DNA from 3 places in the Lysinibacillus sp. FSL R5-0849 genome. Region 2 is predicted to be linked to each of the others. Evidence: riboswitches for the same ligand, from Rfam matches in the RefSeq annotation. Region 2 holds a riboswitch; each other region holds the start of a gene.

Region 1 (4,291 bases), 1.0 Mb from region 2:
GCATGGAGCCACCTACTAAAATCAAATACTTACTTTTCTTTACATTGACACCTAAATGCTTCGCTCTTTCTTCCCCATATAACAGAACATTAAGCTCACGTCTCTGAGTCCACAGCATAAGGGAACCAACAATGACAAATGGAATAATCATTTGAACATATGGCCAACCACGCATAGAAACAGAACCGAGTAGCCAGCCGATTACTTGGCGTAGCTCCTCTCCCGATAAAGCAATCATTAACGAGATTAACGATCCTAAAAATGAACTAAAGATAACTCCTGTTAAAATCAGTGTTTCCATCTTTAAAGAACGGTCTACTACTCTAGCAAAGCTCATCACAATCACCATTGTAATAATTGCGCCTATCATGCTAAAGGTAGGTAAGGCATACAAGCCTACAACAGGTATAGAAATATTTAAAAAAATTGTCATGACTGCGCCGACAGAAGCACCAGATGAAATACCTAATGTATATGGATCTGCTAATGGATTTTTGAGCAAGCCTTGGAAAGCCGCTCCCGCAATGGCGAGAGAAGCTCCTACTAGCCCCGCTAAAAGCACACGGGGCAACCGAATTTTCCAAAAGATATTGGCAGCTGTTTCATCAACTGACTGATTCCACAGCACTTCTATCGGAATATGAACAGAGCCTATAGCTACGCCACACCAGATGCTAATGATAAGAAGCGTATATGTTAATACATAGGCTGTTGCTATTTTTTTCACTTAAATACCTCAGGGTAGATAGCTTTTGCTAATTCCTCAAGGCCATCCGCTAAACGTGGTCCCTGACGGCTTGTTGTGCTTTCATCTACTTGCACAATAGCATTATTTTTCACTGCATTAATTGTATCGAAACCAGCACGCTTTGGTATTTTTGTTAAAATATCAGGTACATAACTATATGTCACCACGATGACATCTGGATTTTTTGTGATAATTTGTTCTGCACCAATTTCATACCAATTATCACCGTCTGCTGCTACATTTTTTGCATGGATCATCTCCAGCATTGCGTTCATAAATGTGCCTTGACCAGCTGTATAAATATTAGGTTCATCAGAGGCTTCTACAAAAACGTTCTTAGGTTCAACGTCTTTCACTTTCCCCTGAACCTCTTCCACTTTCGCCTTCATGTCAGCAATGATTTTTTCAGCTTCTGGTAATTTCCCTGTAGCACGCCCAAGCTGTTCAATCGTTGTATAGGTTTCATTAAAATCTTGGGCATTTTTTACAACAAATACTTTCACGCCCGCAGATTCTAGCTGTGCTATGGCTGATTCCGAAAGAGACATGCTAGATTCATGTGCAAAAACGATATCTGGCTTTAAGGCAATAATTTGTTCAATATTGTACTCCATGCCACCAACCTTATCCTTTTCAACTACCTCTGGTGGATAATCGTCGTTGTCTGTAACCCCTACGATTTCATCCTTTAAACCTAGGCCAAACAATATTTCTGTATTACTTGGAATAAGTGACACTATTTTCTTAGGAGGAGCCTCTAGTGTAATATCCTTCCCAATAGCATCCGTTATAGTCATAGGGAATGTTGCTTCTTCCGCCTTAGATGTTTCTTGTTGTGTTTGCTCTTCTGTAGGTGTGGAATTGTCTTTTTGCGCCTCTTGTCCACAAGCTGCTAGCAACCCTATCGTTAAAAATGCCGATACCCCTATTTTCCAAAATTTCTTCATGTGAATCCTCCTTCGTTGATTTGTGCGTTCATGTGTTAGAAGTATTCCTCCATCAAAATAAGACCCCTCATCTTCGAATGATGAGGGGTCAAAATCGCACCAAAAAACTGATACAAAATCCACCATCCTATCCTCGTAGGCTGTAATGTCTATGCTATAAAGGCAGGTCTCCTGGCTTGTGCTCAGTACGTTTTTTCAAGCCTTCCCGAAATCTTCAGTGGCATCATTTGAAAAAACTCACACTTACAGTGGCGGGACCGCATCGGAATTACACCGATTTCCCTTTTCACTTTACTTAAGTAAAGAACCTTTATAATATTCAGTTGATTTTATTATACATGAAATTAAAAAAAGTCGCCTCTATATCAAGGCGACTCCAAAGGTTATTAGACGATTTCAGCAAAATACTGTACGGTTTTCATCGGAGCACCGATCGTTCGTAATGACCAAGTTTGCTCTAAATAAACATCCGCTAGTTTATCATATTTCCCACCAAACTTTTGTGCCCACTCAACGGCTATGACACTTTCATATAATTGAGCCATTTTTTTGGCAACATCCTTTGCTTCAAACGTTTTTGTCGCTTCATCGAGAGTACTAAAAATTTGTAAGGTTGCCGATAGTTTAGTCAATTGCTCTTGAACGATTTTCACTAATGAATGGTCTGTTAATACTTCTAATCGCTTGCTCATCACTTGAACAAACAATTCATGTGCCCTGTATTTATCCACTAAGCGAATAAGCTCCAAAGCTAGTATATTAGCCGTACCCTCCCATACCGTCAGCACTTGCGCATCTCTCAGTAAGCGTGGTGTTACAAAGTCCTCAATATAGCCATTCCCGCCATGTAGCTCAATTGCTTCACTTGCATAATGGACCGCCTGCTCTGCCGTTTCCTTTTTCATAATGGCAATATATAAACGGTTCATGATGATGTCTTGCTCTGTTCCCTGACCACCTGTCACTTTATCGTATAATTGAATAAGATCAAAAATCGTGGCTACTTCTACATGCAGCTTAGCGGCATATTTACCCAATGTATCCTGGATCATAGGATACTGTGTTAAAGGTTTACCAAAGGTATATCGATTTGACACATAATGCTTCGCCTCTAAGAAGCCACGGCGCATAATACCAATGGATGCCACAGCATTACAAATTCTTGATAAATTAAGCGCCTCCAGCATATAATAAATCCCTTTATTTTGATCACCAACTACATAAGCGAGTGCTCCATCAAACTCAACCTCACCAGATGGAACGGCTTTCACACCTAATTTATCTTTTAGTCGTCGAATACGAAGTTGGTTAGCCGATCCATCTTCATTACGCCATGGAACTGCAAATAGAGTTAATCCTTTAGAGCCTGCTTGTGCACCCTCTATTCGTGCCAATACCATTGCAACCCCACACATCCCTGCATTGGAGGCGAAATACTTTTCACCATAGAGGCGGTATTCATTCCCCACAAGTTTTGCTTCTACTACATTCGCACCAACATCTGAGCCTCCTTGTCGCTCTGTTAAAAATGTCGCTCCCTCATATAGCTCCATATCGCCTGTTGCACAAACATGCGGTAAGAAGCGCTGCTTAACTCCTTCCTCTGCATAATGGTCTAATAAATAGGCAGTAGCCATCGTTAACGTCACAGGGCAATAAAAACCGGGCTCCGCATGTGACAGTAAATAACCTTGCGCAAAACTATAGACATAATTCCCTTTGTGACCTAGTTGGGGAATATCTTTATGCACATAGCCAACAATCCCCGTATTATATGTCTCCTCAATTGTTTTTTTGTAGCCGTCATTGACCCATACCTCTGAAACCTCTTCGCCATAGGCATTATACCTTTGAAGGCGAGGCTCTCCTTGTCGATCAGTATGTTTCGCCCTCACATCTATTGCACCCGCACATAGCTCACCAAAGTCCGTCAATTCCCGATGCGCATAAGATGAAAATTCTTTATCGAGCATCATTTCCAACACTTTTTGAAGCGTATCATCATCTGTAAAGAAATTGCTTGTGCCTGCTATTTCCTGTTGTAAAACTTTCATGCTATCTCACCTCTTGTCCTTTCAAAGATTGTTTTAAAATTTTGCCTGACGCATTCCTTGGTAGCGCTTCCACTTTTTCGAAAATTCGCGGTATTTTATACTTAGCAAGCTGCCCCTCTAAATAATCTTTTAGAGCCTCTTCATCAATATCCTGTTTAGCGGAATAAACAGCCTTCACTGTCTCTCCCCATTGTGGATGTGGAACACCAACCACTGCCGCTTCAAATATCCCCTCAAAGCTTAAAAGGCAATCTTCAATTTCTTTCGGATAAATATTGACTCCTCCCGAAATAATCACATCTTTTTTTCGATCAACAATCCAAATAAAGCCGTCTTCATCCTTACGAGCTAGATCACCTGTTTTTAACCAACTGTCTATAAAGGCCGCATTGGTTGCCGCTTCATCTCTGTAGTAGCCAAGCATATTACCCTCACCAAATAAAACGATTTCCCCTACTTCTCCTGCTGGTACATCTTCGCCACTGTCGTTAACAATACGTATCTCTGTACCTAAAGGTGCTCGCTGTCCAATACTCCCAGCC
Region 2 (4,291 bases):
TGCCCATCTGTCATCATAGCGGTACTTCCAACCGGAAATGCTGGATCTTCAGCTTTTCTTAATGTAGCCGGCACTTCTGCTGAGCTAGAATGATTCATTGTGGAGTGATCCATTTCTGTTTGTTGCTCAGTCTCAGGAGTAGTATCTGAAGTTGATGAAGGCTCTGTTTTATCTTCAGAGCAAGCGGATAAAGTAAGTATAGCAACTGCTGATAATAGTCCACCTGACCATCTTCGCTTGAATGTCATATGAGATCCTCCTTTCTATTTGCCCTTACTGTAACAAACAAATATGCAGAAATGATGGACATTCATTATTACAAAAAACTTCTTTAGTCTATTGACTAAAGAAGTGGATGGAAGCGCTATTGAATGGGCATGATTTTCAATGTTTTTTGTAGTCGGTACGCTAAAATACCAGCGAAAATAGCTAAGATAATATCTTTTGGGAGTGGGGGAATCATCCAGAGCCATGCTAATCTATAGGAAAAATCCTCTGGCGCACTGGCCCATAGTTTATACGCAATAAACATCCAGTTTGTACCAACTAAATAATTGATAGCAGTTGCGATGAATGCGGCTAGTATATAGCTTTTCTTTGTACCACTTCGTTCTACCATTAAACCGGCAACATATGCTGCTAAAATAAAAGTGATAATAAATCCAAATGTAGGGCTTAATAGTTGACTGAACCCTCCACCAAAGCGAGCAAAGACAGGTGCTCCTGCTAATCCAATACACATATAGACTGTGCAGGCAAGCGCTCCCTTCCTACTACCCAAAATAAGTCCGGCTAAAATGGCAAAAAAGGTTTGTAGAGTAATCGGCACTCCTCCCACTGTCATAAAGGGCACAAAGGAAGTTATATTGGCACCGATCATCATGAGGGTAGAAAATATTCCGATATAGGCAATATCTACCGTCTTTAATTTTGGATGACTTTGTTCTGATACTGTTGACATGACTTCACCTCTAATTTCAAAGTATTTATCGTTAGTGTAAAAAACTAAAACAAATGTGTCAACTTAATTATAAGTGTAGGTTAACTTAAGTGTGTTGGAAATTCCTTGTAGACTAACTATCTATAAAAATGTATGATAGAATCGTCATAATTTTTTAACTTTACATACTATTGGTGTGACATTTTAAACAATGTCGCTTAAAAGGGAAGTCGGTGGAAGTCCGACGCTGTCCCGCAACTGTAACGAGGAGTCCTATCATGTTTATTTGCCACTGTTAAAAATGGGAAGGCTATTTATAGGATGATGAATCGAAGTCAGGAGACCTGCCAATAAGTAATACCTGTAATGCCCACGAGGATGCAAGCAATTACGGACAATAGCTGGATTTTCTGACTTTGTTTATTCGAGGGTATTTTTGTGCGTATTTTTGCATGAAATGCCTTTTTTTATTGAGTGCCAACTGAAGTAAGATCATCTGACCTACATTATGCGAACGTATATTTAATTGCTTCATTCATCATCTTAGTAGGAGTTTAATGAATGAATAAAAAATTTATGTTATTTTCTTTAGTGCTTCTTTTAGTATTAATCGTATCCATGACACTTGCTGTAATGGTTGGATCTGTTTCGGTGACGCCATTATATGTATGGAAAGTAATTCTTTCGAAATTACCCTTTATACAACACTCAATAGAGCAAGATTGGAGTCGCTCACAGGAAATCATTATTTGGCAAATAAGAGTACCCCGTGTCATCCTTGCCGCTATTGTAGGAGCGGGTTTAGCCATTGCAGGGGCAGCGATTCAAGCACTTGTACGAAATTCCATTGCAGACCCATATATTTTAGGAATTTCTTCAGGAGCAGCAGTTGGAGCAACTTCAGTAATTATTTTAGGTGCTTTTTCATTTTTAGGTATCTACGCACTTTCTGTATCAGCCTTTATAGGGTCTTTGCTCGCAATTGGGTTAGTGTTTTTCTTATCGCGCGTAGGTGGCCGTGTCTCGATTTTTCGCTTGCTATTGGCAGGGATGGCGGTTTCCTTTATATTAACGGCCATTTCTAATTTTATATTAATGATGTCGAAGCAAGAGGGAGCTTTAAAGTCCGTTATGTTTTGGATGTTAGGCAGCTTAGCTGGAGCAAAATGGAATAATATTATTATTCCCGCCTCCATCTTTTTCATTGTGTTCGGGCTTTTATGGCTATTCTATCGAAATTTAAATTTGCTATTACTTGGGGAAGAGGCGGCGGTAACGTTAGGAGTGAATCTTCAACAATTTCGCATACAGCTCATTTTACTTGTCTCACTTTTAACGGGGGTACTTGTAGCAGTGAGCGGTTCTATCGGATTTGTGGGATTAATCATTCCGCATATAGTACGATTAATTGTCGGTTCTAACTATAAATATGTAATACCAGTCAGTGCTTTATTGGGAGGGATTTTCTTAGTTTGGGCAGATGCATTAGCTCGAATTATTATTGCTCCACAGGAAATGCCAATCGGTATTATTACAGCCTTTTGTGGGGGGCCGTTTTTCATTTGGTTACTCCGTCGTAATAATTATTCTTTCGGTGAAGGAGATTAACTTCCATGACATTAGAAGCAAAACAAGTATCATTCTCCATTTACGATCAGCGAATACTTCATGAGGTAAGTGTAAAAATAAAGGAAAAGCAATTTGTCGGGTTAATTGGCCCCAATGGTAGTGGGAAGTCGACATTGCTTAAAAATATGTATCGTCTCCTAAAGCCAGAAAGTGGGACAGTCTTGTTAAATGAACAAGATATTTTAAAGCAATCTAGTAAAGCCATTGCTAAAAATTTAGCCGTTGTTAGTCAAGAAACACCCGTATTATTTGACTTTACTGTTCATGATTTAGTCAGTATGGGAAGGACTCCACATAAAAAGCTATTAGAGCTTGATCAGGAGCAAGATTTTCAAATTGTAAAAGATGCTTTGAAGCAAACGGGCATATTGCACCTAGCGAAACGAAGCTTTAGCTCACTTTCCGGTGGGGAGAAGAAGCGTGTTATGGTGGCAAGAGCACTCGCTCAGCAAGCACAGGTCCTTATATTAGATGAACCAACAAATCATTTAGATATTCAACATCAACTTCAACTGATGGACTTAATTCAAACTTTGCATCTAACAGTAGTAGCCGCTCTCCATGACTTGAATATCGCTGCTATGTACTGTGACCAAATTTATGTTTTACAGCGCGGACGCATTGTTTGCCATGGTACACCAGAAGAAGTACTTACACCATCATTGTTGCGAGAAGTATTTGGAGTATTTGCTGATATTCAAACACATTCACTGACGGGTAAGCCGTATCTTACATATGTCCCTGAACAATTCGCAAGAGGGGGCAACCCTATTTAGTTTGCCACGATCATTCAACACCATCTAATAAAAAAGGGCGCTCCTTCATATAAGAGGGCGCCCTTTGTCATCTACTATTAAGATACCGCTTTTAAACCTGCAACTCCAATGATAATCGCAATGATGCTGATGATTCGTGCAAGGTTTTTAGATTCCCCAAAGAACATAATATTGACCAGCACGGCACCTACAGTTCCAATACCAACCCAAACAACATAGGCGATGCTTAGTTGTAAATAGTTGAAGGAAGCATATAAAAGTGCAAAGGATAAACCAAAGCCTCCGACGTATAATAATAAATTTCGTACGGTTTTATGTTGACTATAAAAGCGTAAACCAATGACACCGACTATTTCCGCCACTGCTGCTAATATAACGAATACCCAGCCCATTATGCATCCACTCCTTTTGTCGTACTAGTATCCTTCGATGGATTATCCGCCAATTTTAGGCCAATAACGCCCAATACTAAAATAACCATGAATATCCCTTTAATTGCATTAAAATCACCATTGAAAATAAAAATATCCATTAATGTAGTACCAATTGCACCTGCTCCAGCGAAAATTGCGTAGACAGTACCCGTAGGGAGTTTTTCACAAGCCTTCGATAAGAAGTGAAAATCAACAGCGATAATAGATACAATAATGATCCAATGCCACCATGTATTTGCTACGTTAAAACCGAATATCCAAAACAATTCAAATAAACTTGTTAGTCCAACATACATCCATTCTTTTTGCATAAATAAATTCCTTCCGTAGTAGAATTTTATGACTGACATTCAGTCATTTTTGAGATAAAAGAGAACGCCACTTATGCGTGGCGTAGGCCAAGTGCGTGATATAAAAAGTCTAGAAGCTCAAGCTTAAGCTGCTGCATGGTTTCATCCTTGCTATCGTCAAACAAATAAATTTGTTCGGCAGCAGATTCGATTAGACCAATG
Region 3 (4,291 bases), 1.7 Mb from region 2:
AATGAGTGGGGCAAACAGTCCGAGTAAACCAATAAAAATCAGTAAGGTGAGACTAATATATCTTCTCATATGTATACGTCCTAAGTTCACTTTACTCTCTCCTATCCTTCATCATCAGATGAGGATCCAATAAACGATGCAATACATCTGTGCCTAAATTGGCGAGCACATAGATGACAGCAATCACCAACACATAGCATTGTACAACGGGGTAATCACGATTCGTTATGGATTCTATTATATATCGACCGAGTCCAGGCCAACTAAATACTTGCTCGACAATGACAGCACCACCTAGCAAATTTCCGAGTGTCATCCCAAACAATGTTGATATCGGTATAGCAGCATTCCTCCCCACGTGTCGAATGAGAATGACCGATTTTCTCAAGCCTCTAAGCTGTGCATATTTTACATATGGCTGCTCGTATTCTTCGATCATGGCAGAGCGGATAAACTGTGAGAACAATCCGATTGTAGGTAAAGCTAAGGTGAAGGCCGGTAAAACTATATGTGCTATCGAACCTTTTCCATTCGTTGGAAAAATGCCAAGTTTTAAGCTGAAAAGATAGAGTAGGATAAACCCTAACCAAAATGTTGGAATGGATACACTTAGGACTGTAAATAATCGAATGATTTTATCGATAAAGGAATGCTTATATAATGCGCTCACAACCCCTAATGGAATACTAAAAGTTAAAATGAGGATAAATGCTACTAAAGCTAATTCAATGGTAGCGGGTAGTTTAGCAAATAGCTCATGAGCCACGGGTAATTTACTAACAAAAGATGTCCCAAAGTCTAGCTGTAAAATGCCTTTTACCCATAGCAGATACTGCATGATAAAAGGCTTGTCTGTCCCTAATTCTTCTCGTAAAGCTTGTATAGCCTCTGGTGTTGGGGCAATTCTTGAGAGTCGAAGGATGACCTCTGCCGGTTCTATTGGTACGAAACGAATAAACACAAAGGTCAGAATAGATACGCCTACTAATACAAATGGTAGAGTGAGAATTCTTTTTACACAAAACATCCAAGTCGATTCGTACATGCCGTCACTTCCTATTTCATCCGATGATAAAAAGAGAGTTGCCCTATTTCGACACACTCTCTCTTTCATACTTAGTTTTCTTTATCCATTTGCGCATATGGAATGTCATACTCAGAAGCACGTGGTGCAAAATCCTTCATATATGGTTGATAAATAACATTATTTGTTTCATACGATATTGGATAGAATAATGCTTGATCGTGGAACATTGTTAAAATATCCGTATATAGCTGCACGCGTTCCTCTTCATCGGTACCGACTAATAATTGATGTATGTTTGTATCGATCTCCTTAGCATTTGGTAAGCCTAATTTTGCTTCATATACACCACTAGCATTTGGCGTAGCTGATTCATTTGCAAAGCTATGTGGATCAGTCGGCGGTCCATTTGTTCGCCAGAAGTTAATATCAACCTGATCATCCATTAATTTTTGCAGACCAACCATAACATCTGCCCCTTCAATATTTAACTGTACCCCTATTTTTGCTAGCTCGCCTTGCATTAACTCCGCCATAGGTTTTTGAATGGCATCAGTAGCAATATAGATTAAATCTAATGTAAGGGGTTGACCATTTTTCGAACGAATTTTTTCACCCTTCTGTAGCGTCCAGCCCGCTTCATCTAGCAATTTCTTCGCTTTTTCAGGATTATATATAATGGGCGCTAAATCAATATTGGCATAAGGAATGGCATTCCAGAATAGCGTGTTTGCCACTTTTTCTGTACCATGTGTAATATTGTCTACCATTTGTTCTTTATTGATAGCATATTGAATAGCTTGTCGAACCTTTAGCTCAGCTAACGGTCCTGACTGAGTATTGAACAGTAATGCTTTCGTAGACAGCGGCTCAGATGTAGCTGTTTTATATTTGCCACTATCTCTTAAGTACGTATAGTTATCTAAACTAATAATCCCTCGACCATAAATGACATCTAATTCTTCATTTTCAAAGGCTAACGAAAGGGATTCCGAATCTGGAATGATCTTAACCTTTATTTTATCTACGAGAGGTTTTTCACCCCAATAATGTTCGTTACGGCTAAATAATGCATATTCATCTTTTTTATAGTCTGTTAATACCCATGGTCCTGTGCCAATAGCTGATTGAATGGAATCATTTGTCGCATCACCGTCTGGAAAGCCATTATCCCCTAAAAAACGGAAAGGTCTGACAAAGGCTAATTCGTTTAACACAGGGTAATATGGTTCGTCTAATTGCAAACGTATTGTTGATTCATCTACTTTGACGACCTCTTTAATATGGTTGACCATACCCATCCAAGAATGCATGTCACGATTCGCTAATACTGCATCAAAATTGCGAATCACATTATCAGCATTAAAGGCAGTCCCATCCGAATAGTTAACATCCTTGCGTAAATGAAACGTATAAGCAGTTTTATCCTCTGAGATGTCCCAGCTTTCTGCTAGCTTTGGTGTAATTGTGCCATCATCGTTATACGCCACTAAAGATTCATAAACCATGGCTTGAGCAGTCATCTGATTTGGTAAATATGTATGGGGATTTAATGGCCCTACATCTAATGGCCATCCAATCGTAATCATTTTTTCATCTGTTTGTTCTGTTGGTGCTGAATTTCCTTTGTCCTTTTCTGAGCTTGTACAACCTGCAAGAAAGCTCAAGGTCAAAACAAGCAGGAAAGGCAGTAAATACTTCGTCCATCTCATTTTTTGTCTCCTATCTCTATTCCCTGTTCCTATCTACAAAATGAATAGAAAGAAGGCATAAAAAAACCTTATTCCACAAGAATAAGGACAGATAGACCTACAAATACGTAAGCTTCCATCCATCTCCCTATCTTTCGTAGATCATCAATGAATCTTCTTACAAGCAGGCATTCTGGCTTATGATTCATCATTTTGCTTCACCTTCCCAAGAAAGAACTTAGTGGTAATCGAAACAAAACTCCTCATTTACAGCTGCGGGACAGCATGGGATTTACACCCATTTTCCTTTTAATTGAATGAAAAATACTTTCATTCAAACTTGTAATGCAATATTTGAAATTAGTAATAAACATAACATGCTGAAATGTTCACGTCAATTTTATTTTCTGAATATAATAAAACCTCTATACAAAAAGACCAGGTAGATGACCTGATCTTTCTTTAACTCCTTTTATTATATTGTTTTCGTTATCTTGATATAGATTCCTTCACCTCCTGACGCAATATTTTAGTAGCACCTACCATATTAGCTAAAGCCGCGATTGTTTCTGGCTCTTTCCTTGTTTTTAAGCCACAGTCAGGATTAACCCAAAATTGATGTTTGTCTAGAACTTGTAAACTATCTTTCATAATGGCTAACATTTCGCCTTCACTCGGCACACGTGGGCTATGAATATCGTAAACACCTAATCCGATTCCTTTTGTATAAGGTTTTACTTGAAGGGAAGAAATTAGCTCTCCATGGCTACGTGATGTTTCAATAGAAATCACATCTGCATCTAGCGCGCTAATGGGTTCTATGAAATCGTTAAATTCGCAGTAACACATATGTGTATGAATTTGTGTTTCATCCTTAACACTCGATGTAGCAAGCTTGAAGGCATTGACCGCCCAGTCTAAGTAAGCCCCCCATTCTTCTTTACGAAGAGGTAACCCTTCACGGAGTGCTGGTTCATCCACTTGAATAATGAAGATGCCAGCCGCTTCTAGTGCTTCCACTTCCCTGCGAAGTGCTAATGCAATTTGATAAGCCACATCTTTTCGAGAAATATCATCGCGTACAAAGGACCAATTTAAAATGGTCACTGGCCCTGTCAGCATCCCTTTTACAAAGCGCTTCGTTAAGCTTTGGGCATACGCAGACTCTTTCACGGTAATGGCTGAAGACCATGCAACATCTCCATAAATAATTGGAGGCTTCACACAGCGAGAGCCATACGAAACAACCCATGCTTTTTCAGTAAAGGCAAAGCCCGTCAATTTCTCACCGAAATATTCAACCATGTCTGTCCGTTCAAATTCTCCATGAACTAGTACATCTATATCAAGATCCTCCTGCAAGTGAATCCAGCGTTTTGTTTCCAGTTCAATAAATGCTTCATAGTCTTCATTCGACAATTGTTTCTTTCGCCAAGCATTACGATTTCTCTTCACCTCATCAGATTGAGGGAAGCTGCCAATTGTCGTTGTTGGGAAAAGGGGTAGTCCTAATGCCTGCTGCTGTATTTTTTGACGTTGACTAAAATCATTATGTCGCTCAAAATCCTTTGTTGAT

The links. A riboswitch is a leader RNA that binds a small molecule or an ion and turns the genes downstream of it on or off. The one in region 2 is predicted to bind cobalamin.
Region 1: linked by a shared signal. The riboswitch ahead of MKY80_RS02520 (ABC transporter substrate-binding protein) and the one ahead of MKY80_RS20525 (iron chelate uptake ABC transporter family permease subunit) in region 2 are both predicted to bind cobalamin.
Region 3: linked by a shared signal. The riboswitch ahead of nikA (nickel ABC transporter substrate-binding protein) and the one ahead of MKY80_RS20525 (iron chelate uptake ABC transporter family permease subunit) in region 2 are both predicted to bind cobalamin.

What each region holds. Positions count from the first base shown of each region.
Region 1 is NZ_CP152004.1:522,252-526,542, reverse strand. It holds gene MKY80_RS02525 (iron ABC transporter permease) at 1-727, opposite strand, end outside; gene MKY80_RS02520 (ABC transporter substrate-binding protein) at 724-1,695, opposite strand; cobalamin riboswitch at 1,839-2,022, opposite strand; gene MKY80_RS02515 (acyl-CoA dehydrogenase family protein) at 2,082-3,749, opposite strand; gene MKY80_RS02510 (long-chain-fatty-acid--CoA ligase) at 3,751-4,291, opposite strand, start outside.
Region 2 is NZ_CP152004.1:4,141,976-4,146,266, reverse strand. It holds gene MKY80_RS20535 (YdhK family protein) at 1-248, opposite strand, end outside; gene MKY80_RS20530 (biotin transporter BioY) at 365-961, opposite strand; cobalamin riboswitch at 1,116-1,307, shown strand; gene MKY80_RS20525 (iron chelate uptake ABC transporter family permease subunit) at 1,502-2,548, shown strand; gene MKY80_RS20520 (ABC transporter ATP-binding protein) at 2,554-3,345, shown strand; gene MKY80_RS20515 (SMR family transporter) at 3,423-3,737, opposite strand; gene MKY80_RS20510 (SMR family transporter) at 3,737-4,090, opposite strand; gene MKY80_RS20505 (TetR family transcriptional regulator) at 4,162-4,291, opposite strand, start outside.
Region 3 is NZ_CP152004.1:2,422,586-2,426,876, forward strand. It holds gene MKY80_RS11815 (ABC transporter permease subunit) at 1-69, opposite strand, end outside; gene nikB (nickel ABC transporter permease) at 92-1,045, opposite strand; gene nikA (nickel ABC transporter substrate-binding protein) at 1,117-2,736, opposite strand; cobalamin riboswitch at 2,881-3,074, opposite strand; gene metE (5-methyltetrahydropteroyltriglutamate--homocysteine S-methyltransferase) at 3,205-4,291, opposite strand, start outside.